Regions from separate parts of the Pseudoalteromonas sp. Scap06 genome, predicted to be linked through region 2. Evidence: predicted binding sites of a transcription regulator. Region 2 holds the regulator's gene; each other region holds the start of a gene.
What was found. Region 2 encodes LexA, which represses DNA repair genes until DNA is damaged. Its sites were predicted from a motif close to TACTGTATNNNNATACAGTA; they were not measured.
Positions count from the first base shown of each region.

Region 1: FLM47_RS11135 (YebG family protein) is a predicted target of LexA. The motif match lies at 5,286-5,305, and genes of this name have one in related genera.
Region 3: FLM47_RS09405 (SulA-like leucine-rich domain-containing protein) is a predicted target of LexA. The motif match lies at 8,231-8,250, and genes of this name have one in related genera.

Region 1 covers NZ_CP041330.1:2,396,227-2,407,190, forward strand. The annotation lists gene FLM47_RS11105 (TonB-dependent receptor) at 1-1,957, shown strand, start outside; gene FLM47_RS11110 (peroxiredoxin) at 2,020-2,625, opposite strand; gene fadR (fatty acid metabolism transcriptional regulator FadR) at 2,859-3,572, opposite strand; gene dsbB (disulfide bond formation protein DsbB) at 3,931-4,449, shown strand; gene FLM47_RS11125 (hypothetical protein) at 4,451-4,753, shown strand; gene FLM47_RS11130 (ComEA family DNA-binding protein) at 4,766-5,059, opposite strand; gene FLM47_RS11135 (YebG family protein) at 5,357-5,656, shown strand; gene putP (sodium/proline symporter PutP) at 5,857-7,368, opposite strand; gene FLM47_RS11145 (EAL and HDOD domain-containing protein) at 7,712-8,935, shown strand; gene FLM47_RS11150 (VacJ family lipoprotein) at 8,993-9,724, opposite strand; gene ccmI (c-type cytochrome biogenesis protein CcmI) at 9,734-10,964, opposite strand, start outside.
Region 2 covers NZ_CP041330.1:3,180,777-3,191,740, reverse strand. The annotation lists gene FLM47_RS14785 (hypothetical protein) at 1-13, shown strand, start outside; gene FLM47_RS14780 (PaaI family thioesterase) at 15-458, opposite strand; gene FLM47_RS14775 (M12 family metallo-peptidase) at 609-2,099, opposite strand; gene lexA (transcriptional repressor LexA) at 2,405-3,022, shown strand; gene coxB (cytochrome c oxidase subunit II) at 3,766-4,908, shown strand; gene ctaD (cytochrome c oxidase subunit I) at 4,908-6,500, shown strand; gene FLM47_RS14755 (cytochrome c oxidase assembly protein) at 6,500-7,030, shown strand; gene FLM47_RS14750 (cytochrome c oxidase subunit 3) at 7,066-7,941, shown strand; gene FLM47_RS18950 (DUF2909 domain-containing protein) at 7,841-8,152, opposite strand; gene FLM47_RS14740 (SURF1 family protein) at 8,165-8,905, shown strand; gene FLM47_RS14735 (transmembrane cytochrome oxidase associated protein) at 8,895-9,389, shown strand; gene FLM47_RS14730 (heme A synthase) at 9,402-10,391, shown strand; gene cyoE (heme o synthase) at 10,404-10,964, shown strand, end outside.
Region 3 covers NZ_CP041330.1:2,054,490-2,065,453, reverse strand. The annotation lists gene hrpA (ATP-dependent RNA helicase HrpA) at 1-1,756, shown strand, start outside; gene FLM47_RS09460 (two-component system response regulator) at 1,825-2,205, shown strand; gene FLM47_RS09455 (PilZ domain-containing protein) at 2,214-2,510, shown strand; gene FLM47_RS09450 (class I SAM-dependent methyltransferase) at 2,526-3,716, opposite strand; gene FLM47_RS09445 (HD domain-containing protein) at 3,856-4,527, shown strand; gene FLM47_RS09440 (VOC family protein) at 4,517-4,912, shown strand; gene FLM47_RS09435 (M48 family metallopeptidase) at 5,098-5,793, shown strand; tRNA gene FLM47_RS09430 (tRNA-Tyr) at 5,825-5,909, opposite strand; tRNA gene FLM47_RS09425 (tRNA-Tyr) at 5,959-6,043, opposite strand; gene FLM47_RS09420 (VC2046/SO_2500 family protein) at 6,156-6,683, shown strand; gene FLM47_RS09415 (DUF6172 family protein) at 6,885-7,187, shown strand; gene FLM47_RS09410 (YchJ family protein) at 7,255-7,731, opposite strand; gene FLM47_RS09405 (SulA-like leucine-rich domain-containing protein) at 7,771-8,205, opposite strand; gene FLM47_RS09400 (tetratricopeptide repeat protein) at 8,530-8,991, opposite strand; gene FLM47_RS09395 (NCS2 family permease) at 9,110-10,402, shown strand; gene FLM47_RS09390 (hypothetical protein) at 10,515-10,964, opposite strand, start outside.

The DNA of each region.
Region 1 (10,964 bases), 780 kb from region 2:
TAGTGCGTCCGTTATTATTGATTACTTTAAAAACACGTCTTTATCATCAGACGAAATGGGCCGTTTAGGTACTGCTAATCAATCTCCTTATGGCGGCCAAGACTTTCGTTCATCACGTGGCTTCCCGGGCTACTTTTACGTAGATGGCGTTAAAACAATCGATCCTTCGTGTCCTGCTGAAAATGCAACATCAAGTGGTAGTTGCTTATTTGACTATGGTCCATTCGGCTATATTGCCCCTGCATCAGAACGTGTAGGCGCAATTTCACAATTTGAATACCGCTTCGACAATGGCATCACCGGCTTTTTAGAAATGGCTGTACAGCATAACAGCTCAGTTGCAGCTGGCGCACCAACGCCACTTGATGAAGATGCGGGTTTAACCGTACCAGGGAATCATCCAAATAACCCATTTGGTCAAGATATAGAAATTGGTCGTTACAGAACAGTGGATGCAGGCGCGCGTCAATGGGATATCGAATCAGACACATTACGTTTTGTTGCTGGTTTAAAAGGTGAAATTAACGACTGGAGCTGGGAAACAGCGGTACAAAAAGGGCGTAGCAAGTCATTACAAACAGGGGATCGTTCACAAGGTTGGGTTCGCACCGACTTTTTACAACAAGAGATTGACGCAGGTAACTACAACCCATTTGGCGGCACTTACAACGATCCGGCTGTTGTTGACAGAATCACAACGAGCTTGGTTCGCCAAGGTGAGTCTCATATGACGTCGTTCGATGCTAACATTTCAGGTGAAGCATTTAACTTTGGTGATGATGTTGTCATGATGGCGGCCGGTATTGAATACCGCGAAGAAGACGTAACTGATACGCCAGATGATCAATTTCAACGTGGGTTAATCTTTGGTACCGAGTCAGTTTCAGCTGCCGCAGAGCGCGACCAATACGCTGCCTATGTAGAGTTTTCAATTCCACTTGCGGAAAACTTAGAGCTACAACTTGCGGGCCGTTATGATGATTACAGTGACTTTGGCACTACGACAAACCCTAAAGTCGCTTTACGCTGGGCACCTAGTGATGAAATCACGGTTCGCGGTTCTTGGGCGCAAGGCTTTAGAGCACCTTCACTTGCACAAGTAGGTTTAGGGCCATCTCAAGAGAGTCAGTTCTTTATTGATAATTACCGCTGTGATGCAACAGGTAAAGATTGTGACCCGCTAGATTACAACATTGAATTTGCCGGTAACCCAGATTTAGAAGCTGAAGAATCTGAATCTTGGAATGTCGGCTTCATTTGGGCACCCACAACTGACTTTGGTTTAAGTATTGATGTGTGGAGTATCACCCAAGATAATAAAATTGATGAGCAAGAGTTTGGTCCAATTTACAACTCAGAGTGTAATAACCAAAATAGTACGGTATGTGTACGCTTACCACCATCAGGTACTGACAGCCTAGGAACTATTCAAAAGATATTCAGTACTTTTGAAAATGTATCATCACAAGAAGTTTCTGGCGTTGATATTTCAGCAAACTACAATCATTCACTGGATGAGTTAGGCTTACTAAAATTCAATTTAGAATGGGCTTACCAAGATAAATTTGAAAAAGACGGCCGCGATTACACTGGTGAATATGGCTACCCAGAGCACCGTTGGATTTTCTCAACAAACTGGGAAATTGGCCAATTCAACACGAATATGAACATTAGTTATGTGGGTGAGTTTGAAGATACGCCAGATATCGATTTCGATGGCAACTTAGACTTCGATAGTAATACATCGCGCACTGTTGATTCTCAAGTATTGGTTGATTTACAAACATCATACCGTATTACTGAGTCTGCAAAAGTATCGCTAGGTGTAAATAACTTATTTGATGAAGAGCCACCATTTGCAATTGGTGACGGTGATTCAGATCTGTATGGTTACGCATCGGGTGTACACAACCCTCGAGGTCGTTACATTTACACTAAAGTGAGCTTTTCGTTTTAATTAAAAGCAATAAAAAACCGCCAATATGGCGGTTTTTTTTTATCTTAAACTAAAGGGCTAGATTATAGCTCGCCTTCGTTTTCAGATAAGAATTTAGCTACGCCTTCAGGGCTTGCATCCATTCCTTTTTTACCTTCAGTCCAACCAGCAGGACATACTTCGCCATGCTCGCTGTGGAATGCTAATGCATCAACCATGCGGATCATTTCGTCGATGTTACGACCAAGTGGTAAATCGTTAACTACTTGGTGACGTACGTTACCTTCTTCGTCGATTAAGAAAGAACCACGAAATGCAACGCCCGCTTCTGGGTGCTCAACGTCGTATGCTTTACAGATCTCGTGTTTAACGTCTGCAACTAGTGCGTATTGAACTTTACCAATACCGCCGTCTGCTACTGCGGTGTTACGCCATGCGTTGTGTGAGAACTGTGAATCGATTGAAACACCAATTACTTCTACACCACGTTTTTGGAATTCTGCATAACGCTTATCAAAAGCAATAAGCTCAGAAGGACATACAAAAGTGAAATCTAGTGGGTAGAAAAAGATTACTGCTTTTTTACCTTTGATTTTTTCGTGAAGGTTATAGCTATCTACAATCTCACCGTTACCTAGAACAGCTGCAGCGGTAAAGTCTGGTGCCTGGCGGCCTACTAATACACCCATTTTATTCTCCAAATATTTTGAGTTTATTGTCAATTGCTTACGCAATACTGATAGTAATATGGGCACTAATTTTTAAATTACAATAGCACCATATCTAATTAATCATTATTCTATGGCTATCAAAAATAAATTAACAATCGTATTTATAGATAGCGCCGTTCTAAAATAGCGAACGCTTGATAAATACACGGATTATTGTTCATAAAAAAACCTGCTTAAAGCAGGTTTTTTTTCTAATCCATAATGTCGCTAGGCATATCACCGCGAATATGTTGCCATATTTCACCGGTTTGATGACCATACTTACGCATCATGGATATCGCACCATCGTGCTCTTTATTCTCAGCAAGCTTAGTGAGATCTTTATAGAATTGACGTGCAAGCTCACGAGTGCGAGGATCTGAAAAGTAATGACAACCAATCTTAGAATAAAAGCCTTTGAAACCATTAAGAATAAGCACATAAATGCGATTGTTACCAGCAACAGCTAACTCATGGTGCACTTTATAGTCATAATCAGCAAATGCTTGCGCACTGTCTTCTAGCTCATCACTTTGCGATAAAATTTCAATAACGCGCTCTGGTGCAAGCTTTATTGCTGCACGGGTGTAAATTGCGCTGATGTTGGTGCGTGCTGAAAGTAACTGATCGGTCAACTCTGGCATTTTGTCTTCGTCTAAACGGGCCAGTGTTTCAAGAATATTTAACCCTGACGTTTCCCAAAAATTATTTACGCGAGTAGGTTTACCATGTTGTATTGTTAACCAACCGTCTCTTGCTAATCGTTGTAACACTTCACGCAATGTGGTTCTAGTAACACCAATTAACTCTGAGAGTTCACGCTCAGCTGGCAGAATTGAACCTGGAGGGAAATCACCATTCCAGATTGACTCTACTATGTATTCCTCAGCAAATCCTGCTGGGCTTTTCGCTTTAAAAATTCTCATTCAATTCCTACTCGAATTAATTCACATTACATCGCTACATACGATTAACTGACTGATTGTACCAGACAAGTCACAACTAACAAGTAAAGTAAGTTAAATTACCTAGGTATGTGATTAAAAGGGTAACTTTACTGGTAGAAATTAAACACAATATGAATGCCCACCTATTATTCATACGAGACAGTTTGACTAGCTCTTACAACTGGATTAACTTGATGGCTCTGGGGAAAGTCATGTAACAGAATATCCCTAACTTTGAGGTGCGAAAAGCTTTCATAGCTCCTCGCTTTTTCCTTTTACTTGCCCCGCTGTTTATCCTAAGTCATAATCTAAGCCCTTATTTAAATACGGAATTGTTATGAACTGGCTTGCTAATCTAAGTACTCAGCGTACACCTTGGTTATTATTCAGTGGGATTGTTTTTCTGCTTGAAGTTACTGCACTTTTCTTTCAATACAACATGGGGTTAGCGCCATGCATTATGTGCATATACCAGCGCACCGCAGTATTAGGCCTACTTTTTGCGGGTATGATTGGAGCCAGTAAACCAAACAGCCTCATAGTACGTATTGTCGCTTATGCTGTTTGGGGGATTTCAAGTGTATGGGGGTTACTAATAGCCCGTGAGCACATTGAAATGCAAACAACCACAGACCCATTTGCATTTAGCTGTGAATTTGAGCCAAACTTTCCAGAATTTATACCGTTACATCACTGGATACCGCAGTTTTTTGAAGCGACAGGTGACTGCGGAAATATAGATTGGCAATTTGCCAGCCTAAGTATGCCAGCGTGGATGGAAATTATTTTTGTACTCTTTACCGCCACACTGTTTATATTAGTGGCCAGTCGATTAATTACTAAAAAGTCACTTTAATATGTTTACTTTTTTTTCAAGCCAAGTTGATGAGCTTAAACATTTAAAAGTTCGTCAACGACAAACTGTTATAGCTATCTCTTTAAGCATGCTATCACCCAGTGACAGGGTCTTTATACGCATACTAAAGCTGATGCTATTAAGCCCATTCTTTTTAATATTTACTCTTTTCGAAGGTTGGTTACTGGTGCCCTTTTTAATTGTAGCTGGGTTGAGCTATCCGCTATTAACAGCACCAGTAGATATTAACTTTGCTAAAAAGCACCTTGGTGCTGCCTTAAAACAGTTTGATCAGGGCGCATAGCGCCCTTTTTAGTTAAAACGTCACCTTTCCATCAAGTTTGGCTAGCATTTTTTTACCCACCCCTTTTACTTTAGCTAGATCTTCAAGTGATGCGAAATCACCATTAGCTTCTCTATAATCGATAATTGCCTGTGCCTTTTTCTTACCGACACCTGGTAACTTAATTAACTGTTTTAAATCAGCACTATTAATATTAACCATGGCTGATTGCATCTGCTCTGATAGCATATCGCTTTGCGCAAAGGTGGTACCCATAGGTAATAAACATAAAGCAGCTGCTAACGAGATTATTTTAATTAATTTCATACTATTTCCTTTTGCGTTCCTACATGAACATTCGTTGATTATTTACACCCAGCACTTTTACATAACGTTGTGGTTACTAAGTACTAACGGTAACAATCACTCCTTGCGACTCCTTTACTGCAACGCGTTATAAAGTGACTTAATAAATAAAGTAGAGTCAGCCTTTATTGTCAACTAAGCTGCAGATAAACTAAGGCTAAAGCTTGCAAAATAACGCGCAAGCTTGTACTGTACATAAAAACAGTAATCTAATGATTTAAAATAATCATATTGCCACGTAAGTAAGCAGGAGAAATCATGGCTGTTGTTGTTAAATATGTTGTAGAACGAAACGGAGTCGAGCGCATGACGTTTACTACTAAAAAAGAAGCTGATGCCTATGACAAAATGCTCGATATCGCCGAGTCACTAGAACTAATGCTTGAAAAAGTAGATGTGCCGCTAAGTGAACAACAAGTTGAGTCGCTTGCACTTGAGATTGCGAAAAGTAAAGACGACTTTATGGCGGTACTTAAGGGGACTAAAGAAGTACCTGCAAAAGCTAAAAAAACAAAGTCAGATAACGTTGCAGATATAAAAGATAAAGCTGCAAGTTAGTACTTTTAAAAACCTAATAGTAATTATTAAAAAAACTGAATTCGGTATTCGAATTCAGTTTTTTTTATGCCTTTAAATAATGATAGCTAAAAGCGAGTAAATCATCACTATTTGCTAATGTTAAAAGTCAGTCGATAAAAATGCCAACCAGTTAAACTGGTTGGCATTTTTTTAAACCAAAACTTAGGTTAACTAATCACTTATAATGACGATTCAACTTCATCAAACAGATCAGTAATTTCCTTTTTCGGTTCAGCTGTCATAAGGCTTCCTACTACAATCGCAATACTTGCTAAAATAAAGCCAGGGACGATTTCATAGATCACGCTACTCAAACTCTCACCATTAATAGTAATAGGCGCATAAATCCACACAAGCACCGTTAGTGCACCTACAACCATACCACTGATAGCCCCTTTTAAGTTCATACGCTTCCAGTAAAGGCTAAACAATACCAGTGGACCGAATGCAGCACCGAAACCAGCCCATGCATTACTTACTAAATCTAGTATTGAACTATTGCGGTCATACGCTAAGTAGATTGCAAATAACGCAACCAATATCACGCTAATACGCCCTACTAATACCAGCTCAGTTTGCGAAGCATTACGATTTAAGTAGATCTTATAAAAGTCTTCAGTTAAAGAACTTGAACACACCAATAGTTGCGATGAAATAGTACTCATAATCGCAGCTAAAATAGCCGCTAGTAGGAAACCGGCAATTAACGGATGGAATATTAATTCAGCTAATACTAGGAAGATTGTTTCTTTGTCGGCAATCGGCATTTGGTTTTCAATCATGAATGCTGCGCCAAATAGCCCGGTAAATACCGCACCAATAGCGGATAGCGTCATCCAAGACATACCAATACGACGCATGGTTGGCATTTCTTTTACTGAGCGAATAGACATAAAGCGAACAATAATATGCGGCTGACCAAAGTAACCTAAGCCCCACGCCATTGCAGAAATAATAGCAATGGTAGAACCGCCCGCAAACCAGTCAAGCATACTTAAAGAATGAATTTCGCTTGCTTTAGGCGAGCTTAGTAACTGCTGATAGTTTGCATTTGCTAAGGTATCCATAAAGGGTTGGTCAAGCATCATGTAGGTGGCAATTGGCACTGCCAACAACGAAATAAACATGATACAGCCTTGCACAAAGTCTGTAAGGCTAACCGCTAAAAAACCACCAAACAAGGTATATACCACTACTACACCCGTGGTGATGTATAAGCCCATTTCGTAACTCATTTGAAATGAGTTTTCAAATAACTTACCACCGGCAACAACTCCCGATGAAGTATATAAGGTAAAGAAAACAATAATTACTATTGCAGAGATAACACGTAGGATATTTTTGTTGTCATCAAAACGGTTTGCAAAGAAATCAGGGATAGTAATGGAGTCATTGGCTTTTTCAGTATAAACACGCAGTCTTGGTGCTACTAAAAAGTAGTTTGCCCATGCACCTAATACTAAACCAATTGCAATCCAAACCTTACTCAATCCAAATAAATACATTGCGCCAGGTAAACCCATTAATAACCAACCACTCATATCTGATGCACCAGCCGATAGGGCAGCTACACTGGGGGCTAAATTACGACCACCTAGCATATACCCTGAAATATCACTGGTAGATTGCTTATATGCGTATAGTCCTATTCCTAGCATTACAATAAAGTATAATGCCAGTGAAATAATCATTCCTGTTTCCAAATTCGCCTCCACTTAAAAAAGTAATAATAGGCTTGTAATCCAAATAATGACTCTTGAAATCTTATAATTAAGACAGTATTGGAATAAAAGCTTTCTACTCAACTATAACACGGTAATCGCTAATAACTCCAACCCGCTAATTTAAGTAGATAAAAAACCATCCATTCGCTTGTTTTTAAAACGAATAGAGTAAAAACAATAAGTTTAGATTAATTAAAATTACCCAAGCCATGATATTTTATTAATAAAATTCATTTTACCGATGCTATTTTGAATGTTTTCCAATATATTATTACAATGTTAATTAATTTCTACCTTTACGGAATCTTATATGTATTTTTACGCTGCTCGCCAACCCATTTTAGATCGCAATAAGGAGCTAATTGGCTACGAGCTTTTATTTCGTGATGGGGTAGATAACGTATTTCCAAATATTGACGGCGACGAAGCGACGTCTCGCCTAATTGAAGGCAGTCAGTTTAATTTTGGCCTTGAAGATTTAACCGATAATAAACCCGCTTATATTAACTTTACCCTAGACACCTTATTAAAAGGCTACCCTACGCTATTAAATAAAGACGGGGTAGTTATTGAAATATTAGAAACCGTTCAGCCAGGAAAACGCCTGCTCGCAATAGTTAAAGATCTAAAAGAAAAAGGGTATACACTCGCTCTAGATGACTACGCGCACCAACCTGTTTGGCGCCACTTTTATCCATTTATTGATATCATTAAAATTGATTTTTTAAAGTGCGATATAGAAATCGTTAAAGCCCTCATCGAGGACTTAAAACCTTACCCTCATATTAAATTACTTGCAGAAAAAGTTGAAACCTACGAGCTTTACAACCAAGCTTTTGAACTGGGCTTTGAGTACTTTCAAGGCTTTTTCTTTTCAAAACCTGAGATGGTGCAAAGTAAAGCCTTACCGCCATCAGGCATGGCACTGGCTGAACTGCTCTATGAAACATCCAGTGTAGAAATGGATCTTAAAAAAATCACCGATGTATTTGAGCGTGATGTTAACTTATCATATAAACTACTGCGCTATTCAAACTCAGCAGCATTTACCCGCCGCTCTGAAATAAGCACTATAAAACAAGCACTAATTGTATTAGGCGCTGCTGAAATAAAAAAGCTGCTCTCTTTATTGTTTGCAGCACAAGTCTCTGCCGATAAGCCATTAGAGCTTATTAGACTGTCGTTAACGCGGGCGCGTTTTTGTGAGTTGTTAGCTATTTCACATGGCAAACTGAAAGACACAGGCATGGCGTTCTTAACTGGCATGATGTCGCTTATGGATGCGATATTAGATGAAGAAATGGACAGCGTAATGCTTAAATTACCTCTATCTAATGAGATAAAAACAGCGCTATTAAAAAATGAAGGGCTACTTTCCGAATACTTAAGTTTAGTGACTCTGTATGAGCAAGGTGATTGGCAAGCTGCGAATGACAAAGCTCAGCAACTAAACTTAGGTGATGAAGTGCCTGATGCATACCACGAAGCTCTCAATTGGGTTAGTGAGCAAATGCAGGTGATGATTGATAGCTAAGAGATCTTTGATGCCCATTAACAAAAACGCCAGCATTTGCTGGCGTTTCTATTTTAATTAAAGACTTTCTAAAAAATCTTCATCAAAATCTTCAGGCTCTTCTTTTATTGGCGGGTTACCGTCAAATAACTCGTATAATTGACGCTGAAAATAAATGTCTTTAATAAATAAGTAGGGATCTAACGAATCATTTAATAACCCTTCCTGAGCCATTAAAGACGCACGCGCTTCAACCGCTTTTAGTGCGAACACTAAAATGGTTTGTGGCGTGGTCAGTGCTATTTCAGGCAATACAAGGTTATCAACAACATCACCGGTTAAGTTACGTGCGGTAGATGGCCCCATTGCTGGGATCATTAAATAAGCACCATCACCCACTCCCCACACACCTAAAGTTTGGCCAAAGTCCTCGCTAGTTACTTCAAGCCCAAGTGAGCTGGCCACATCAAATATGCCAAATACACCCACCGTTGAATTCACTAAAAAACGTGCAAAATTAATTCCAGCACTGCTTGGTTTTCCTTGCAGGCCGGCATTTATAATATCAACGGGTGCAGTAATATTATCGGTAAAGTGCACAATACTACGACGAACAGGCTGCGGTGTAACAGTGATGTAACCCACTGCTGCTGGCCTTAAAATATAGGTATCGAGTACGTCCATATTAAAGTCATAAATGGGTCTATTTACACTTTGTAAGGGATCGCGCTCATCATATTTACTCTCGGGCACTTGAGCACAGCCCGATAAGGTGAGTAAACATAATAAAAGTAAGCCTTGTTTTAACATCTCAAATCCTTAAGGTATTAATGTATCAATGTTCAGTTGCACTTGTCGCACATCTTTACGAAGCAGTACTTCAGAGTGGCCTTCAAGCTCACCAGTACTTGGCATCACTGAATCATCATTAGAAATACGCGCAGAAATAACAATTTCATTAGCACTGGATAAATTTAGCCCCGCCATCATGGCGTTCTTGTCGCTCAGCTCAACGGTGATTGGAAAGCTATAGTCAGTCAGTTTAACAACGGCTAAAGGCATTGGTGAACCTTCAGAAGCTTTAGCAAACACAAACAAAATACCGTTACTGGGCTGTTTCTCTTCGAGTTGCTCGTCAATCTTAACCGTAACCTGAATACCCTGTACAACTCGCTGGTCGTGGCTGTTTAGCTCACTTTGCTTAGCTATTTGGCCATCAATTTCACTAATGCGCTTTGAAATCATAGCATAACGCGTATCTGACTCGTCCATACTGGCAAGAAGTACCTCAAATGCAGCTTTTGCCTGTATCCAATCCTTTCTCTCAAAAGCAATCAGCGCAAGTAACGAAATCGCATCGAGGTTATTTGGCTGTGCTTGTAGTACTTTAGAAAGCATACCCGCTGCGCGAGTCATATTTTCATCACTACCCTCAAGTAATAATACCTGCGAGTAACTCACCAAAGCTTGCATATTATCAGAGTTCATTGACAATGCTTTATCAAATGACTGTTTTGCCATGTCAAACTCATTAAGCATTATAGCCACACGCCCTAACAGCATCCAAGCCACTTCATCGTCACCGCTTTGGCTTAACTTAGTACGCAGTGCCAATGCAAACGCTTGCAGTTCATTTTTAGTTAACGGCTCACCTTTTTGCATTACAGCGCGTTGGCCATAATCGGCCAAATTGTCCATTGCATCATGCCAAGCCGCTATTTGTTGCTGGCTGCCGGTCATTGCATAAAATATACCCGCTAACGCAATTAAAAACGCCGCCCCTGTTAAAGCAAATATACGATTATCACCACGACTATTGAGTGACTTTTCTGGTGATAATTCATTTAGCAAACGGCGTTTTAGCTCAACAATTGCCTCGCTGTGGTTTTGCGAGTCTATGCGTTGGTTGTCTAAATCAGCCTGCAGTTCAACTAAACGCTGCTCATAAATGCTGATAAGCTCAGCATTAGCGTTATGAGTAATCGTTACTACGCGCTCTTTTTTTAAAAAAGGCACAATAATAAACAGCAATGCAATGAGTGTGAGTAAA
Region 2 (10,964 bases):
TCTGGAAAAGTAATTTAACCTTTTCGTTCGACTACTGCTGCGGTCATTCTTGATACGCAGCAAAGCTCATTGCGGCTATTGGTTATTTTAATATCCCAAACCGAGCTGCGTTTACCTATATGATAAGCTTTTGCGGTAGCCGTTAATGTGCCGTTGCGTGACGCTTTTAAGTGACTGGCGCTTATCTCTTGCCCAACACAATAAAATCGACTGAAATCAACTACAAAGTTAGCGGCATAACTTGCTACGGTTTCAGCAAGCACTACATTGGCACCACCATGCACTATACCCATAGGGTTATGATGCTCTGGAATTGCCGGCATAGTGGCCACTAAGTAATCGTCACCAATTTCACTGATTTCAATTCCCATGGTCTTCATGAGCGTGCCTTGGCCAGTGATCCCTTGATCTAATTGCTTACAAAACTCTAATGTAATTGGTTGATGCCAAATGCTCATACTCGCTCCTAAAAGAATGTTTAAAAATATAAAATTGAGCTCATATTAAGGTGAAATTTAAATCTTGTCGTGAGTGATAGCAAATAAAATTTTTTTAGCTTAATTTAAGCAGGTCGCCATACTACGACGCCTGCTTATGTAGCTTGCTTATTATTGGTAACTAGCGACCAGTTCTACATTATTATAAGCATCAAAGCCTTTGAGCATGACAGAGTAATTTCCACTGCGAGTATCACTGCAGCTCTCATTATTGCCATTTCTATATGGGCGACAATCAAAATTATTTGTGGATGCCGTTTCGTTAAATTTTACATATATATCAGCATCACCACTACCACCTGATGTTCTAAAAGTAACTTGTGTTGCTTCACTTGGTACTACAAATGTAAATAATTTTTCGCTATTCTTTGCACCATTAACCATAATTGCTTGGTTATTTTGGAGTACATTGTCACCAGGAATTGGGGGGGTTGAAGATCTAAAGTTTGCAATAATAGGGTTAGTTAAGTTTAACACTCTGGCATTGTCATGTTCTGCCGAAGTCCCCATTACATCTCCATTGTATGATTTATTAGGGTTCGACCAGTAATTAATACGTGTACAATTACCTGGACAATTATATGCCATCACTGAACGCCATTGCGATTGAGGTTGTTGGTAACCATGTCCAAATGAATAAGGAGTTGTTGAAGGATCGTTTTCTGGATTATGGCGAGCGCCTTGTAAGTGCCCAATCTCATGACCAAAGGAGTAGTAGCCTGTCGCACAATCATAATCGACCATAGCAAAAGCGCTTTGAGCATTAGCGCCAATGGCTTTGGCCTGGCCACAGTAACCATTGACATCATTTACTAATATAACTACATCTGCACCGAATTGATCGCGTAATGTATGTGCTTCATCCATATAACCATCGTTCTTAGCTGCTAAACGATTTAAATCAGTACTTGAGTTTGCAGCTTCAGTATAATTAATTTGGCTCATGTGGGCTATGCTAACAACTGCGTTGACGCCTGAGTTTTGATAACCTTGGTTGGTTTCAACAATCGCAAGATCAATTAAGCTATTTATATCCCCTGATTTTTGAGCTGCTGCTGGGGTATATAAAACTAATAAACTAATATTACTTTGCGTTTCGTTAGCCATTACCGATTGAGTGTTTTGAGCTGTTAAAATTTGTTCACTCATAAACTCCAAGTTATTAGACTGTTTATAGTCGGGAGCATGTTCAGCTGGCTGCTTTTGGGGATCTAATTCAATGAAATTATGACCAGAGTGCCTATTTGGTTGTAATTTATATATCTGTTCACCTACTTTTACAGTACCCGAAATGCCTTTTGCAGATTTAATAAGTGTTATTTCGTCATCTTCTAAACTTTTACCAATCCAAATTAAGCTTCCCGTTGCTGACAAACTTGTTGAACTTTTTATAAATTCAATGTCGTTACCTTTAACAGGTAAAAGAAAGGTATTTGTGCTATTTGTGAGCTCAAAAAGAGGCTGGCCAAACTGTAATTGATTACTTGTTTGTGTGGCCACGCTTTGTGGCTCATTAATATATTGCACTTCAAAAAGCGGAACTTGAGCTTGTGTATAGCCGCTGAATAGGAGCCCAATAAATAAAGGTGAGTATTTTTTCATTTCATAGTCCTTTTACATTTGTTTTGTCCACATAAAGTGTACACGGTAATATTTTTATTTCAATTAATTAACATTAGCGCTCATTAAAATTAACCATTGTTGTAAATTTTAAGATACATTTTTTATTTTTACTGTTGATGGGTTGCTTTAATCAGTGCAAAAATAATTTTAAGTAGTTAAGAGCGGGTTATATTCTTAGTGCGATAAGCTAATTATTATCAGTGGAGCTAACTTAATTTATATTTGCGATTTTAAAATAACTGTATATACTCACAGTTAATTGTACTGTATGGAAAACCAGTTGTATGCGACCATTAACGAAACGCCAAGCGCAAATACTCGAACTTATCAAAGTGTTTATTAAAGATACTGGTATGCCTCCTACACGTGCCGAAATTGCACAAACACTGGGTTTTAAAAGTGCGAATGCTGCAGAAGAACATTTAAAAGCACTGGCTAAAAAAGGTGTGATTAAAATGAAGCCGGGCGCGAGTCGGGGCATTCAGCTTGTTGAAGAAGAAGAGCCAGAGCAACTGGGCTTACCTTTAATTGGTCGAGTTGCTGCGGGTGAGCCAATATTGGCGCAACAGCATGTAGAAAGCCACTGTAAAATTGACCCTTTAATGTTTAAACCTGCGGCTGATTTTTTACTGCGCGTTAACGGCATGAGCATGAAAGATATTGGCATTATGGATGGCGACTTACTCGCTGTACATAAAACTCAAGTAGCTGAAAATGGTCAGGTTGTTGTTGCTCGAGTGGATGATGATGTTACGGTTAAACGTCTAGAAAAAGCCGGCAGAAAAGTATTACTGCATGCTGAAAATGACGAGTTTTCAGCCATTGAAGTTGATTTGGAAAATGAATCTTTCAATATTGAAGGTTTAGCGGTGGGTGTTATTCGTAACGCTGATTGGATGTGATAGTTAAGCATAACCTAGCGCTTAATATTGATTAGGCGCTGTTTTTACATGCATTATTTTTGTACGATATTGCTTGTGAATCGCTTTTTGTTATTTTTAAAAATCGCTAAATATTGTTATAAACAAACAAATTTATTTTAGGGTCTGTTGACCTTTCAAGGTTGAATTTGCAGCAGTCTGTTTGGTATTTAGGCAAGACAGAGCCTATGTGGTGTGGTTATTCCCCATAAATAGGCGATAACGCAGCATCAATGCCAAACAGGCGCTGCCCGAAGGATTCTGCCTAGGGGCGATTTACTCTTTGTTGCTCGGTTTTGACTTAGCCCACTAGGTTACAAACCTCGCGCCGCGATTAAACCGCCCCTAGTTTGAACAAATTTTAATCCGCAAAGGTCAACAGACCCTAGTTATTTTTAAATCATAAAATTTTATATTTTTTCCGCTGTTATTCAAGCTACCCCTTACTAACCCTGACTTTGGGATTAATTACCTCATTAATTGCTATTTTCTTTGCTGCACTTTTTTAAGTAACCTCTTGTTTATTTTTCATACTCACCTTGCTTATTGTTTATTTTTTAACTAGTTATTAAAGAGCTGGAATAAAAATAACTCACAGCCTAGTCGTTTTGAGCACACACATTTAGTAACTCCAGCACCCTTATAAAAAATAAAAATAACGAATGGGCGTTTAAGCCGTATGCCTCTTCGCTTTGCGTCAGCAATAGCATCAAAGGAGCCGTCACATGGGTAAGCTGAGTTCTTCCTTGTGGCTTATATTGTTAGTTTTTTCGCAAAATGTGCTTGCTAATAGCCAATATAATATGCGTAAAGGCGTAACTGATATAAGTAATAATGTATACCAACTGCACATGACCATATTTTTAATATGTTGTGTGATTGGGGTGATCGTGTTTGCCATTATGTTTTGGGCACTCATCCATCATCGCAAGTCTAAAGGGGCTGTCCCTGCCCAGTTTCATGAAAGTACCAAAGTAGAAATACTCTGGACTGCCATTCCTTTTGTCATCTTAATTGTTATGGCCATTCCTGCGACTAAAACGTTAATTGCGATGGAGGATGCCAGCAAAGCTGATATCACCATAAAAATTACTGGATCACAGTGGAAGTGGCATTACGAGTATATGGGGGAGGACGTTGAGTTTTATTCAATGTTAGCGACTCCTCAAAATGAAATAACGAATCTTGCCGATAAAAACCCGAATTATTTACTCGAAGTAGATAAGCCACTAGTGCTACCGATTAACCAAAAAGTTCGTTTTTTAATGACTTCAGATGATGTAATTCACTCATGGTGGGTACCTGATTTTGCAGTTAAAAAAGATGCAAACCCTGGGTTTATTAACGAAACATGGACCAATATTAATGAAGTAGGTACTTACCGCGGGCAGTGTGCAGAGCTGTGTGGTAAAGATCATGGCTTCATGCCTGTTGTGGTAGAAGCAAAAACAGAAGAAGACTTCAAAACGTGGTTGGCAGAAGCTAAACAAGCTAAACAAAAAGCGGCTGAAGCAGACGCTGCGTTATTAGATCAAGTGGTACCAAAAGAGGAGCTGATGGCTCTTGGTGAGCAAGTTTATATGGCGAGCTGTGCAGCGTGTCATCAACCTACAGGTTTAGGTTTGCCGGGTGTTTTTCCAGCACTTAAAGGCAGCCCAATAGTTATAGGTGATATCAAAGGTCATATCGATATCTTACTTCATGGTAAACCAGGTACAGCGATGCAGTCTTTCGCAAAGCAATTATCTATTAAGCAGATAGCAGCCGTTATTACTTATAAGCGTAACGCATGGGGTAATGACACCGGAGAGGTAATTCAACCAAGCGAAATACAAGCGGCACTGGATGCTGATGGGGAGGCTAAATAATGAGTAGCATTGCAGAACAACCTAATTCCAATGAGGCTCATCATGGCCATCAACCTTCAACAGGCTTTAAGCGCTGGTTATTTACAACCAACCATAAAGATATCGGAAGCTTATATTTAATTTTTTCTCTCACCATGTTTTTGATTGGTGGAGCAATGGCCATGGTTATTCGGGCTGAGTTATTTCAGCCGGGTTTACAATTGGTTGATCCTCACTTTTTTAATCAAATGACCACAGTGCACGGTTTAATCATGGTGTTTGGTGCAGTAATGCCTGCATTTACTGGATTGGCAAACTGGATGATTCCGTTAATGATTGGTGCGCCAGATATGGCATTACCGAGAATGAACAACTGGAGCTTCTGGATTTTACCATTTGCGTTTTTGATTTTGTTAGCGTCACTGTTTATGCCTGGTGGCGGTCCTGCATTTGGGTGGACCTTTTACGCTCCGCTTTCCACCACTTATAGTAACGACAACACAGCAATGTTTGTATTTGCGGTACATATAATGGGTATCAGTTCGATTATGGGTGCCATTAATGTGGTGGTCACCATAGTGAATATGCGTGCTCCGGGTATGACATGGATGAAACTGCCGTTATTTGTGTGGACATGGCTGATCACGGCTTTTTTACTTATTGCAGTAATGCCGGTACTTGCTGGTGCAGTTACTATGGTACTCACCGATAAATACTTTGCGACCAGCTTCTTTGACGCCGCTGGTGGTGGCGATCCGGTAATGTTCCAGCATATATTTTGGTTTTTTGGTCATCCTGAAGTTTATATTATGATTTTGCCTGCCTTTGGCATTATCTCTACGATTGTTCCTACTTTTTCACGTAAAAAACTATTTGGTTATGCCTCTATGGTGTACGCCACTTCTTCGATTGCCTTGTTGAGCTTTATTGTGTGGGCGCATCATATGTTTACCACAGGTATGCCCGTGGCGGGTGAGTTGTTTTTTATGTACGCGACTATGTTGATATCGGTACCTACCGGCGTAAAAGTATTTAACTGGGTAGCAACTATGTGGCGTGGCTCTATTAGCTTTGAAGTGCCGATGCTGTTTAGTATCGCATTTATTGTGCTGTTTACTTTAGGTGGTTTTTCGGGATTGATGTTGGCGATCACACCTGCTGATTTTCAATACCACGACACCTACTTTGTAGTTGCACACTTCCATTATGTGCTGGTGACGGGCGCGGTATTTTCTATTATGGCGGGGGCTTATTATTGGTTGCCAAAATGGACCGGAAATATGTTCAATATTACTTTGGCAAAATGGCATTTTTGGTTGTCCTTGGTAAGTGTAAATGTGCTGTTTTTCCCAATGCATTTTGTGGGGTTAGCTGGTATGCCACGTCGAATTCCAGATTATGCACTGCAGTTTGCTGACTTTAACGCCATTATTAGTATAGGTGGGTTTGCCTTTGGTTTATCGCAATTACTGTTCGTTGTTGTTGTGTATAAATGTGCAAAAGGGGGCGATAAAGTGCCTGCAAAAGTTTGGGATGGGGCAGAAGGGCTTGAATGGGACGTTGATTCACCAGCGCCATATCATACGTTCTCAACGCCGCCGGACATTAAATAATGACTCACTTGCCGTTATTAAAAAAGCTGGTGGTTATTTGCATTGCAATGTTTGCTTTTGCATTTGCCATGGTACCTATATATGACGTGTTTTGCGATATAACCGGGCTTAATGGTAAGCCCTCGCTAGAACAAGCACAGCAAAGTACCTTGGTTACTGAGAATAGAGAAGTCAGCGTTAGTTTTACCACCCATGCCCAAAGTGGTGCGCCTTTTGAGGTTAAATCTAAAGAATACAGTGTAGATGTAAAACCAGGGGCCATGCGTGAGGTTATGTTTAGCGCTAAAAACAACAGTAATGAAGACAAAGTGATGCAGGCTATCCCCTCGGTAGCACCGGGCAAAGCAGCTAAATATTTACACAAAATAGCGTGTTTTTGCTTTGACCAGCAACCTTTGAAGGCTGGCGAGGAGTTAGAGTTTAAATTACTTTTTTATGTTGATACTGAGTTACCCAGTGATGTGGAGGAGTTAACTCTGTCTTATACCGTATTTGATATTAGCGAGAAGTTAGTAGCCAGTAATAACTAGCTTATAAAACTAGTGAAAAACTAGGAGCAAATGAAATGAATCAAAAATATGAACATTATTATGTACCTGATCAAAGCCCATGGCCAATAGTTGGCGCAGTGGCGCTATTTTTTATTGCGGTAGGGGCAGCCTTAACAGTTATGGATATGGGTAAAGAGGGAGGCAGTGGTATTTACATACTGTATGTGGGTATTGCCGTATTGCTTTATATGCTGTTTAGCTGGTTTAAAAATGTGATTGAAGAGTCGCATCAAGGTTTATATTCTGCCCAAATGGATCGCTCATTCAGGCAAGGTATGAGCTGGTTTATTTTTTCAGAAGTCATGTTTTTTATGGCCTTTTTTGGCGCCCTTTTTTATGCTCGCATGTTCTCTGTACCTTGGCTTGGAGGCGCCGATAATAACGCCATGACTAACGAAGTGTTATGGCCTACTTTTGAGGCTGTGTGGCCATTGTTAAATACCCCTGGGGGCACCACGACGCAAGCAATGGGCTGGCAAGGGTTACCACTGATAAATACCCTTATTTTATTAGCGTCGTCGGTAACTCTGCATTTTGCTCATGTAGCGATGGAAAATAACAAACGTACTCCACTTAAGGTGTTTTTAGGCGTAACTATTTTGCTGGGAGTATGCTTTTTAGGGCTCCAAGTAGAAGAATATATTTATGCTTATAATGACCTTAATTTAACCCTTGATGCGGGAATTTACGGTAATACCTTCTTTTTGCTAACCGGTTTTCACGGTATGCATGTCACCTTAGGTACCATTATTTTATTAATCGTTTTCCTACGGATTTTAAAAGGCCACTTTACAAAAAATAAGCACTTCGCGTTTCAAGCTGCGGCGTGGTACTGGCATTTTGTTGATGTTGTTTGGCTATGTTTGTTTGTTTTTGTATATGTACTGTAGTGGGCAAAGGTGATTGATTTGCCGTAATTAAACCGAGCTTTAGTGCGGCAATTACCATCACTAATACCACAACAGAAAATAACACCCGACGCCCTAAAAAGTGAGACATGGGGCGTCCATTGGTTTTTCCCGACACCATAATAAATAAAGCACGAAATAAATTAAACAATATAAATAATAACAGTAGAACAATAATAATTTTAATAATCACTGGATTTACCCTATGCAGTTAGTTGTATTTAACAAACAAAAGCTTAGCTCAATAATCACAGTTTGCCTGGTTGTTATTGTGGTATTAGTTTGTATGCGTTTAGGGTTTTGGCAATTACAGCGCGCAGATCAAAAGCAACAACAGCTTAATGCCATTGAAAATATTCAACAGCAAGGAGTTATGAGCTGGGCACAGTTGCAACAACTGCCAAAAGAGTGGAATAAAACCGGGGTATTAGTTTCGTTGAGTGGTTATTTTGATACCAATAATTATTGGCTGCTCGATAACCAAATTTATAATGGTCAGGTTGGTTACGACTTACTGACATTATTAAAATTACCTGATGAGTCGCGCTTTTTATTAGTTAATTTAGGTTGGGTAAAAGCTGGCCGCTCAAGAGAAATCCTACCAAACGTGACAATACCTAGTGGTAAATTTACGTTAACGGCACAAATTAAAGAAGATAATTTAAGTGGCTTTACCTTAGCTAATAGCAATACTCAGTCAGATTTAGCTAAACGAATTCAAATCATTGATCTGCAATCACTCAGTAGCCAATCTCAGCGAACTTTAGTGGATTTTATGGCCTATCGCCAAGGCGGTGAAGATGAGATTGCTGCTCCCCATTATGAAGCTGTTGTGATGAGTCCAGAAAAACACTATGCCTACTCAGTGCAGTGGTTTTTAATTGCGATTGCCTGTGTGGTAGTTGCTATTTTTGCAAGCAAGAAGAGGATAGATAATGAAAAATAAACCCCTGTTGCTCTTTGTTGTATGCTGCGCTATCCCTTTAGTGCTGGCTTACAGCGCGTTAAAACTTGATTGGCTACCTACAGCAATTACTAACCACGGTGAATTTTTAGAGCGTGAAATTAAGCTAGACAATTGGCAGCAGCATAATCCAAAACAATGGACTATTGCTTTAAATTATTCAGCACAATGCGAAGAGTCTTGCTCAGAGCAGCTCGCCGCTTTAGATAATTTATATGTTGCCCTTGGCAAAAATCAACACAAAGTAGATATGGCGATAATGGGGAGACCCAAAGCTGCGAAGCCGCATTGGCATATGATTGCTGAACAACAGCAGTTAAAACCCGCGAGTTTGTATTTAATCGACCATATGGGACTGATTGTGTTGGAATATCCATTTAACCCTCAACCACAAGAAAACCGTTTGATACAAAAGGGGTTATTGAAAGATCTAAAAAAATTACTTAATTACTCTCGATCAAGCTAAGTAGAGGCTGCTATGTATAAAAATTATAAAAATTTGGTATTAGCAACGAGTTTATTCGCACTAATTGTGGTAGCTCTAGGCGCATATACACGCTTAAGTGACGCAGGGCTTGGTTGCCCCGATTGGCCTGGTTGTTATGGCTTTTTAACCGTACCAAAACATGAAGCTGAGATTGCGCATGCGATTCAAAGCTACCCCGATATGATATTTGAAACAGCAAAAGCATGGAAAGAAATGATTCATCGCTATTTTGCTGGCACGCTCGGAGTATTAATTTTAGTGTTGTTTATTTTGGCTTTTGTAAAACGCCAGTATCCAACTACGCCTGTAAAATTACCGATGCTACTGCTTTTGCTTGTTATTTTTCAGGCCGCGCTAGGTATGTGGACGGTGACTATGAACCTGCAGCCGTTAATTGTGATGGGGCATTTACTCGGAGGGTTTAGCATTTTGGCGTTATTAACGTTGTTGTACTTAAGGCTGACCAGTCAGCCTATTACGGGTGGGGACGCAGGTGCAAAACCTCACTTTAAACTAAGCTTGGTGGCGCTCACGGTACTTATTTTACAAATCGCCTTAGGTGGCTGGTTAGCGGCTAATTATGCCGCGCCACATTGTAATGGTTTGCCGCTATGTAGTTATGCTCAGCCATTTTCGCTCAGTAGTGTTTTTCAGCTACCGTTAGAGCACAGTAATTATGAGTTTGGCGTGTTGTCACAACAAGCGCGTATGTCTATTCATTTACTGCATCGTATGTGGGCACTGGTCACTTGTATTGTGTTGGCACTTGTTATGTGGCGTATATATAGCCATGCCTATTCACAAAAAATTAAAAGCTGCACAGTGAGTGTATTGGTAGCGTTATTTTGCCAGATAGCGTTGGGGTTAGCAGTTGTGTACTTTCACTTCCCAATTAGTGTTGCGCTGGCGCATAATTTAATGGCTGCCATACTGTTATTAACTATGGTTAGGTTATGTTATTACCTAAAAGTACGTACTTAAAGGGGAATCGTTATGGCACTTACAATTAACAAAAAAGCAATGCAGCCCGTTTATAGCCCATCGTTATTGACTAAAAGTTATCATTTAATCCAAGATTATTTGGCAATCAGTAAATTTAAAGTAGTGGCTATGCTGGTGTTAACGGCATGGGTGGGCTTAGCCCTCGCCCCTGACGTTGGCAGAGGTGTTGGGGTTCAGTTCATAAGTTTATTAGGGATTGGTTTACTCTCTGCGGCAGCTGCCGTTATCAATCATGTGGTTGATAGTGAAATTGATAGTAAAATGGCACGTACACGCCACCGCCCAGTCGCCAAAGGGCGCTTAAGTAAATTACACGCATTGAGTTTTGCTGCTGTTATTGGCGTGGCAGGGTTTATTATGTTGATGTTGTGGGCAAATACACTCACTGCCATACTTACCTTATTTGCACTTGTTGGTTACGCATTTATTTATACGTCGTTTTTAAAACGCGCCACGCCACAAAATATAGTGATTGGTGGTTTGGCTGGCGCCATGCCACCTTTACTTGGTTGGGTGTCTGAAACCAATCAAATGGCAGCCGCTCCTTGGTTG
Region 3 (10,964 bases), 1.1 Mb from region 2:
TGCGGTCATTGCCTTTGAGCAACAAACTTTGTATGGCTTATTAATTGTTAATAAGCGCCGCTGTGTTTACAGCAATATTGACCCAAAAGTAAGCCGTGAGTTATTTATTCGCACAGCGCTGGTTGAACAAGAGCTGGGGCTCAATGAAGGATTTTTACAATATAACCGCGAATTAATTGAAGATATTCAAGTGCTCGAGAACAAATCTCGTAGGCGCGATATTTTAGTTGATGAACAAACCTTATTTGAGTTTTACGAGAAAAAAATACCGAACGATATTAATAATCGTGCTGCGTTTATTAAGTGGTATAAAACACAAAAACAGCAAGACAAACACTACCTGCACATGACGCGAGAAGAGCTCATGCAGCATGGTGCAAGTAGCATTACTGAATTTGATTATCCAGATACATGGCAACAAGATAACTTAATGCTGCCGCTTACTTATCATTTTGATCCAGGCCAAGCAGTTGATGGTGTTGCTGTACAAATACCGGTTGCGCTATTAAACCAAGTTCAAGAAAGTGGTTTTGATTGGCATATACCGGCATTTCGTCATGAGCTAATTTGTGGGTTAATCAAGTCATTGCCAAAGTCACTTCGCCGTAACTTTGTCCCTGCGCCTAATTATGCCGACGCGGTTTTAGCGGCCATAGAGCCTCTACAAGGCTCGTTAATCGACTCACTAAGTAATCGGTTATTGCGCATGACTGGCGTGCGAGTCGACCCTGAGGCGTGGGATTTAACAGCCCTTGCTCCTCATTTAAGATTGCAGTTTGAAGTACGTGATGAAAACGACCAACTTCTTGCCCGTGGGCTCGATTTAGCTAAGCTTAAAGCGCAGCTTCAAGGCAAAGTGACAGACACCTTATCTAAAGTGGCCGACAAAGGCATAGAAAAAACCGATTTAATCCAGTGGGATTTTGGTGAGTTACCAACATCGTATGTGAAAAAGCAAGGTCAATACGAAATTAAAGCCTACCCAGCACTAGTGGATAAAAAATCAACGGCCGCAGTAGAGCTATTCGATAACGAAATAAAAGCGCAATTAGCGCACCAGCAAGGTTTACGTCGTTTAGTACTTTTAAACGTGCCATCACCAATTAAATACCTGCAGCAAAACCTACCAAACAAAGCTAAATTAGGATTGTACTTTAATCCTTTTGGTAAAATTGCCGATTTAATTGATGACTGCATTGCATCAGGCGTTGACAGCCTATTAGTTAAATATGGTGACATTCGTACAAGTGAGGCATTTGAAACGGTTAAAGAGCATATTCGCGGCGAGTTAGGCGATACCGTTGTGGCCATTGCTACACAGGTTGAGCAAGTGCTGAGTATTGCGCATGCACTGCATAAAAAAATGAAAGGGCGTGTAGATTTAACCATGATCACCGCTCATGGGGATATTAAGTCTCAGCTAGAATCACTTATTTTTAAAGGCTTTGTCAGTCAACATGGGGCAGACAAACTCGGCGATTTAATTCGTTATTTAAAAGCGATTCAAAAACGCCTAGAAAAACTACCTGTTGACCCAAATCGTGATAGATTATGTGTGTTAGAGCTTGAAAAAGTAGCGCAAGAATATAAAAAACTAACGAATAAAACACCTAAAGGAATGCCATTGCCTACTGATGTTGAGGCTATTTTTTGGATGCAGCAAGAATTACGCGTATCCTTATTCGCACAAACCTTAGGTACGCCTTATCCAATTTCAGCAAAACGTGTGTTAAATGCGATAAAAGAAATTGAATAATCTCTTTATTCTCTATTAAGCTAAGTAAGTTAACAGAGGGACTAACTTGAGAAGGAAATGACATACCTATGTCCTCATTAATAAAACACAAAGCGCGACAGTTGTTAGTGGTTGATGATGAGTATTTCAATTTTGAAATACTCAAAGCAGGGTTAGCATCAATATTTGATTTGAGCTATGCTGACTCAGGTAAAAGTTGTTTAGCATCTGCGATTGCAAATCCGCCCGATATTATTTTGCTTGATGTGTGTATGCCAGGACTCGATGGTTATGATACGTGTCGCATACTTAAACACACGCCAGAGACAAAAAACATTCCGGTGGTTATGATATCTGGACTTGAGTCGGAGCTTGAACAACAAGCTGGCTTTGACGCAGGGTGTGATGCTTACGTTGTAAAACCTTTTTCTATCGCTGTACTACGAGAAAAAATTAATAATATTGTGTAGAGGGAATTATGTTTACTGAAGATAAGCGAAACTATAGACGTATGCAGGTTAACACGCCAGCGAAGTTAACCTCAATAGAGCCTGTTGCTGGGCTCAGTTACACTGGCACCTGCCTTGATTTAAGTGCAACGGGTCTTTCATTACAACTCGATGATTTGTTAGAGCTTAACTCAATTTTATCGGTTGATATTGCATCAACACATCCGAGCATTGCACCGTTAAAAGCCACCGTTAAGGTAATACGTGCCAGCACAGAAGAGGATGGCACGATAACCGCAGGGCTTGAAATTGTAGAGTTTAACTAACTACTTAATTAGTTTTTAGTAAACCTTACAAATAAGCCCTTTAAGGTAAAAACCTTCAGGATAGCTGCCTGCAATAGGGTGGTCAGCTGCTTGATTTAAGCGCTCCATGATCAGTAAATCCTTACCTGCATCAAGGGCTGCATCTGCGACTACTTTTTGAAACAAGTTTTGTTCCATTAAACCAGAGCATGAGAATGTTAGCAAAGTGCCGCCGGGCTTTAAAATTTGCATCGCAATCATATTGATGTCCTTGTAACCGCGACACGCCCCAGTTAACTGCGCCTTGTTATCGGCAAATTTAGGCGGGTCCATAACGATCGTATCAAACATCACCCCGTCTTCACGGTATTGGCGTAATAATTTAAAGACATCTTGTTTTACAAAGTCGACTTTATTTAAATCAAGGTTGTTATGCTCAACATTGCGCTTCGCTGTATCAAGTGCTGGTTGTGAAACATCAACATTGGTTACATGTTTACAGCCACCGCGCAGGGCATAAAGAGAAAACGTTCCCGTATAACTAAAGCAATTTAATACGGTTTTATCTTTTGAAAAACGCTCCAGTGCAGCACGGCTATCTCGTTGATCTAAATAAAAACCAGTTTTATGGCCTTCTAGAATATCAACTTCAATTTTTAAACCATTTTCTTCAATTATGACAGGTGCAGTGGGTTCACTCCCCCAAAGTACGCCCTTAATAGGCTCTAGCCCTTCTTTGGTTCGAACATCTACATCTGAGCGCTCATAAATAGTAGAGCCTGGGAAAATAGCCATTAAAGCACCAACAATCTCACCTTTATGACGTTCTGCGCCTGCGCTTAGTAATTGACACACAATTACATTATCAAACTTATCTATGGTAATACCGGGTAAGTAGTCTGATTCTGCTGCACATAACCTAAAGCCGGTAAGTCCACCTTCTTCAATTGCATGGCTGCGAGCTTCTAAAGCACGGCGAAGACGACGCTCAAAAAAATGTTGATCAATCACTTCTTTTTCGTCAAAGCTCCAAACACGAGCACGTATTTGTGAATGAGGACTGTAAGCTGCGGTGGCTAAAAATTTACCCTCACTGTCGTGTATGGTTACCGTGTCACCTAATCCAGGTTTACCTTTAATTTTTTTGATGGCTTTAGAAAATAACCAAGGGTGTTTTCTTTTTAATGATTTATCGCGACCAGCTTGCAGGTAAACGGCAGATGACATAAGGCTTCTCTGTAGTAATAAATAAGCGCTGTATTTTAGTCAAGGCTCGCGCAACATACAATGAATGTTTTGCAAGGGGCTTATAAATCGCGGTAAAGTAGCCATTATTAACTCGTTTAAATAGATTTTTGGAAATTCGGTGGACAATTCAGCTCTTAGCCCCTCATTACAGCAACTTAATCAGCAATGCAGAGACTTTATTACATCCTTAGTACATGCGGATGTTGCCCATGATATTACCCATATTGAACGGGTAGTGCGTGTTGCTGTGCAGCTATGTATAGCAGAGCAGGCTGATATGGCGATTGTATTGCCTGCAGCTTGGTTGCATGATTGTGTTGCAGTGGCTAAAAATCACCCAGATAGAGCAAGGGCATCAACAATGGCCGCGGATAAAGCGATTAACTTTTTAGCGTCTATTGGCTATGATGACGCGCTATTTGATGATATTCACCATGCCATTGCCGCACATAGTTTTAGCGCCAATATTGCTATTAAAACGGTTGAAGCACAGATTGTACAAGATGCTGACAGAATGGATGCCTTGGGTGCTATTGGCGTAAGCCGTTGTATGAAAGTAGGCGGCTCTATTAGTCGATTATTATACAACCCCGATGATCCATTTTGTTTAAACCGAGAAGCTGACGATAAAAAGTACACCCTAGATCATTTTTTTATTAAATTACTGCATATTGCCCAGAGTATGAATACTCCTTCTGCAAAAGCCGAAGCACAAAGACGCACTGCATACATGCACGACTTTTTAGCTCAGCTTAAGTCTGAAATTGGTGAACAACGCGATGACACCTAAACTTTCGGGAATTGATCATTGTCATTTAAATGTTCAAAGCCTCAACCAAGCTATTGAGTGGTATGAAAAGGTGCTTGGTTTTACCGTAGTAGAGGAGTTAGCCTTTTGGAATGAAGAGGGAAAAGGTCCTTTAACACTTGAAGATGAAAGCGCTACTACACGATTGGCTTTATTTGAAGGCGATGGGCGTAGTAAAGGAATCGCTTTTGCTGCAACTGGGGAGCAATTTGTTATTTGGCTTAAGCATCTTAAGCAGCATCAAGTGAAAACCATATTGGCTGATCATGGCGTGACTTTTTCTATGTATTTTAAAGACAATAGTGGTAATAGCCATGAAATCACTTCTCATGATTATAATGTCATAAAAGTGCAACTCGAGAGCTAGCGGCTTTGTTTAGTAAAACTTCAACAGTTAAAATAGCCAAGGGTAGATTTATGATCCATCGTTTAGCCTATTTAGTATCGAGCAATATTAAAACGATACCTACTAACTGGTTTTTTCTCCTACGAATTAACTTATTAAGCTAATAGAGAAAGTTTTATTTTATAATAACTTATAGGCACTTTAGATTGTTAGATTATACGTTAAGAAGAAGCCGTCGGCGAAAAACAGTGGCTATTAAAGTCGCACAACGAGAACTTACTGTGTATGCGCCCCATTTTGTAACGAAAACACAAATTAACGAATGGCTGTTGAGTAAACAGGGCTGGATTGATGCTCAGTTACATAAGCAACAAATTCAAGCCGATACACGACAGTTTCCACTTAAAACCAATAGCATTAAATTATTTAATGAAGCTGTTAATGTGCAATTTGAAAACGCAGCACGCACTCAATGGCAGCAGCACAATGAAAGCCAAACACTGTTACTGAGTCTTTCTTCACGTGTGAAGCATCGAACGCAAATGTATCAAAGTTTGCTAGAGCAGTTTTTGCATGAGAAATTAGAAAGCTATATTGAAATGCGAGTTAACTACTATTGTCAGCTGATGGGTGAAAAGCTACCGAGTAATATTCGTATTCAATTGTATAAGCGTCGCTGGGGCAGTTGTAACCGCAGGCGTGAGCTTACCTTTAATTTACACCTTGCAAGCGCACCCACCTGGGTAATTGACTACGTGATTGTGCATGAGTTAGCGCATTTAAAGTATTTAAATCACAGTGCACAATTTTGGCATCGTGTAGGTTTATTTTATTCAGAATACAAAAAAGCAAGCGCTTGGTTAAATAAGCATGGGATGAGTTTACAATGGGTTTTTGAATAATTAGAACATAAAACGAGGTAGTAAAGAGAAGTGGTGGAGGGAGCTGGATTCGAACCAGCGAAGGCTGAGCCGTCAGATTTACAGTCTGATCCCTTTGGCCGCTCGGGAACCCCTCCACACTAATTTTTATTGCATTTGGCCCCACTTAACTTAGCCTAAGAAAAGTGGTGGAGGGAGCTGGATTCGAACCAGCGAAGGCTGAGCCGTCAGATTTACAGTCTGATCCCTTTGGCCGCTCGGGAACCCCTCCAATGCAACGCGGCAGATAATAGCAAACTTCTTATTTAAGTAAAGAAAAAAGCTAAAGAAAATTCAAATTTAGCCGATAAATACTTATTAATTAGTTAAATAGGCTAAAGTCTATGCAGATTGGTGATTTGTTAATCACAGAGAGTCAATTAAAAACACGACTCAATAAAAGTGTGCATGAAAGCCGTCGGGGTGAATTTGCTCTTTTATTAGCAATGCTATCTCATGATGCGCTCGATTTTAGTGAGTTTCACTTACCTAAAAGTGATGCAAGTGGTTATCAAGCTGATGAAGAGACCTTGCGTAAACACTTAGGTGCGGGCCCAAAGCAGCCATTGGCGCCTGAGAGTTTTAATATGTTAATTGGCAAAAATAACACGGAACTTTTAGCAAAAATGGGAAGCGCCGAAGGGATGAGTGAGATAAAGTTAACTCAGTGCTTAAAACCTGAGCCATTTAATATTCGTGATGATAAAAACCACATTCCACTTAACGTAATTGATAACTGTGAATTAGCGGTACGTCGACGAATTCAAAATACCAACACCGAGCTATCAAACCCTCAAATGGATGCGGTGGCATTTTATGATGATTTACAAAATGATGCCCTCCACCAGCCATTACATTTGTTTAGTGCCTAATTGAATTTTATTAAATGCTATTTTTTAGGCGCCATTGGATTGTAATAAACCGTGTTTATATTAGTGGTTTTATAGGTGCTTTATGTTAATAACAGATTTAATATAAAAAAAGCATCCAAAATTTAAATGCAATTGCTATAATGGCGCAAATGGTATGACATTAAATGCCATTATCATTAAACCAAGGTAATTAGGAACGTAATGAAGAAAACATTCACGCTGAATCATGAGAAAATCAAATACCCTCGTATGGTTGATGCTGCAAAGCATGAAGTGAAAAAATATTTGAAAAGAGAACGTAATAAAACTTTACCTGTTGATGCCGACTACTGGGCATTCGATTGTAAGTTTGGTAACACGGCTGAAGAAGCCCAAGTTGTTCACGTTGCTGAAATTAACAATCACATCAGTGAAATTGAAAAGCAAGGTTTAACCTCTTTCTACTTAGAGATTTTAGCAAGACCTGCACAGCGTCAAGACTTCGATGAAGATGATGACGAATAAAGCGCTAAGTTGCGTTTAGTGTAGTTTTTGAAAATGGGCCAAGTGGCCCATTTTTTGTGGTTGTTACTTATACACTATGACACTTTTTATACTTTTTATTACTGCCGCAAGGACAAGTATCATTGCGTTTCACTTTGATATCAGCAACCGGTGTGATCTCACCATCAAGGTATCGCCACTGTTCATCTTCTTTAATAAATCTTGAATGCTCAGCCAGCTCGCAATACAAGTCTTGGTAAAAGTAATGGGCTTTAAACTTTACAAACCCTGTTTCATCATTATAACCAGAATCTAATACGGTTAAGTTTATAAAGCGGCAACTAGTTGCAAAGTCCTTAATTTCTGATAGTGAGTTTTCAGCTTGCTTTTCTTTTGCGTAACTTTCACGAACAAAAGCCGCTTTTTTAACCGCATATGCACTGTAGCGAGCACGCATAAGTTGCTCAGGTGTTTGTGGCTGTTTGGTTTTTAAATGAAAAGGTTCACAGCAATCAGCATAAAGTTGCTGACTGCCACAAAAACATAGTAGGGCGTTAGAGGTCATAATAAATGTACTGTGTATTAAAACGCTAGTTTACCAAGCTTATTGCGTTAGTGAAATCTCAGCTTGAGCGCTTTTTTTGCTAAAGCAATACAGCTTAGTGCGTGTATGGCTCAGGTTTAATGATAACTGTGATAGTTGCTGATTATTTATTATGTCGGTCCAGGTGATCACCGCTGCAAAATTTCCATTGTGAAGTGCAGAACTTAAAACATACTCTATATTAACTAAATGTTTTTGGCGTATAACTAATAATTTACTGGTATCAATTGAACATGAATCAAGTAACGCTTTACTAGGTACATGGTCTGGCGCAATTAAAAGTGTCCATGCATTTAAGCTATTGTATTGGTGTAATACTTTTAATAATTCAAACGTCGCTGAAATCTCATCTTCAATTTGTACAACGTTAACACAATCAGATTGGTCATCTTGTTGGTAGCTCTTAACTGTTCTTACGGTAATAGGCTGTAACATAATCGTCTCACTCACTGGGTTTTTATACAGTACATGTATACAGTAGTTTATACAGTTGTTTGGTGCAAGTGTTTTTTGCTATTTTTTTGTACAGTTATTCAGCTGAGCACGATAATGAAACTATTTAAAAATAAATAGTTCATATATAACAATAGATTATAATTTTTGGGGATGAATACTTTTGACGGTAGCTTTTTAATCTATAACTAAATAAATCTTGAAATGCATGAGGTATACAGTAGTTTAAAAAATTAAGCGTTGTTGCATTTAACTTATAAAACGCTTAATTAATTTACAGATGGAATGAGTTACTAGGTAGTAAAACTATTTTTCGTGACTTATAGGGATCAAATGTGAAAATTGTAACTGATGAATTTGTTCATATAAGCTGGCGGCATAACACTGGGCGTCTTTAAGTCGTTTGGTACTAATGTGTTTGCGTATATCGCTCATTGCCTCTATTGCTGGCTCATATCCTTGGCTACTAGCTAAGCTGAGCCACGCAGCCCCATGAAATACACTTTGTGGCACACCTTGGCCTTTAATGAAAAATAGCCCTAAGTAAAACTGTGCACGATAGTTTCCTGCCATTGCTGCTAAACGCATCCATTTTGCGGCTAAGGCGCCTTGTTCATTTTTAAGGTAATAAAGAGCTTTATTTAATGTGTCTTGATCGGTGTTTTTAGAGCTCGCAGGGGGATTTGCATCGCTTGGTTGCGTTACAAAAGAAAGAATGTTGTCTAATTGTTGCTCTAAGTCTTGGCCACTTGGTGTCGTTTTGATCATGCTACTTCGTTTGTTATTTTAATCACTTAGCTAGTTTAGTATATAGCAAGGTAAAATGTCCTGTAAAAAGTTATTTTTATGCTAAAATCTCGCCACTTTTTACAACCACAAGTTTATTATGCTCGAAGCCTTATTCAAAATCCGTGCAAATGATTCTTCGGTTCGCCGTGAATGTATTGCCGGTATGACTACATTTATTACGATGGTTTATATCGTATTCGTTAACCCAGCTATGCTTGCAGAAGCAGGCATGGACCAAGGTGCTGCCTTTGTTGCAACCTGTATTGCCGCTGCAATAGGGTGTTTTATTATGGGGTTGTGGGCCAATTATCCATTGGCATTGGCACCGGGTATGGGATTAAATGCATTTTTTACCTATGGCGTGGTGTTAGGTATGGGCTATAGCTGGCAAGCAGCGCTGGGCGCGGTGTTTATGTCAGGGTGTATATTTTTAATATTAAGCTTATTTAAGGTGCGAGAGTGGATTATTAATGCAATCCCCCTGGTGCTCAAACAAGCAATAGCAACCGGTATTGGTGCATTTTTAGCGCTTATTGCACTAAAAAGTGCTGGTATTATTGTATCAAGCCCAGCAACACTTGTGCAGCTAGGCGATATAACGTCACCGGGTCCGCTATTAGCTATTTTTAGTTTTTTTATTATTGCGGCATTACTTTATCGCGATTTTAAAAGCGGTGTATTAATTAGTATTTTACTCGTTACCGCGATTGCAGTGTCGATGGGGTTAGTTGAATATCATGGTGTTGTTGCAATGCCACCTTCAATAATGCCAACTTTTATGCAACTTGATTTTAGTGCTGCTTTTGAACTGTCTATGTTGAGTGTTATTTTTGCGTTTCTATTTGTTGATTTATTTGATACCTCAGGTACGTTGGTAGCGGTTACTCAAAAAGCGGGCCTAGCAGATAAAAACGGCAATATGCCGCGCTTGGGTCGCGCATTAAGCGCTGACAGCACTGCAACCATTGCCGGTGCAATGCTAGGTACTTCAACAACAACGTCTTACATAGAATCTGTAGCAGGGGTATCAGTGGGGGGGCGAACGGGCTTAACGGCTGTAGTTGTAGGTTGCTGCTTTTTATTAATGATGTTTTTTGCACCTTTGGCACAAATGGTACCAGCATACGCAACAGCAGGGGCAATCTTATATGTATCTGTTCTAATGCTACAAAACTTAAAGTTTGTAAACTGGGATGATATGACCGATGCAATTCCAGTGAGTGTTGTATTGTTAATGACTCCATTGACCTTTTCAATTGCACACGGTATTGCACTGGGTTTTATTTCTTATACAGCAGTTAAAGTACTGTGTGGTAAAAAAGATCAGGTAAGTATTAGTGTTTGGATTTTAACGGCACTGTTTATTATTAAGTTTGCATTTTTATCTTAATGCTTTTGTTAAATAGCTAGATTTAGTTTGGGTATGTAAATTTATATAGTGACTAAATTTCAGTTATAAAAAAGCCCATACAGTTGTATGGGCTTTTTTATTAGATAATGAATTACCATTTCTTTTTCGGTGCAAACAGTACGTCTAAATCATCTTGCTCTTGTTCGTTCTTTTTCTTCAATGATGTAGCGTTTGATGCCTTTAATTCAGTGCTTATTGTTTCTAGATAGCCTTCAACTTCAACTCGTTTTGCAGTAATGTAATCATCATTAAATGACACACTGTTTAGCGTCGTCGATGCTTTTTCAAAGTACTGCCTAGCAGAGCCAACCATACCGGCTGTTTGAGCTGCTAGACCACGTTTTATCTGGCTTTCAATGTTGATTCTTAGTTGTAGCTTCTCAAGGCGTTTGTCTTCTGCAATAAACGCTTGGCTGTCAACTTTCCCCTTGTTGTGCTCAGAACGGATAATAGTACGGAGCTTTTTTATACCCTGTATTAGTGATATCAGTTGCTTGTCATTACCTGGCAAAACAAAACCATCCGAGCCGTCTTGAATCGG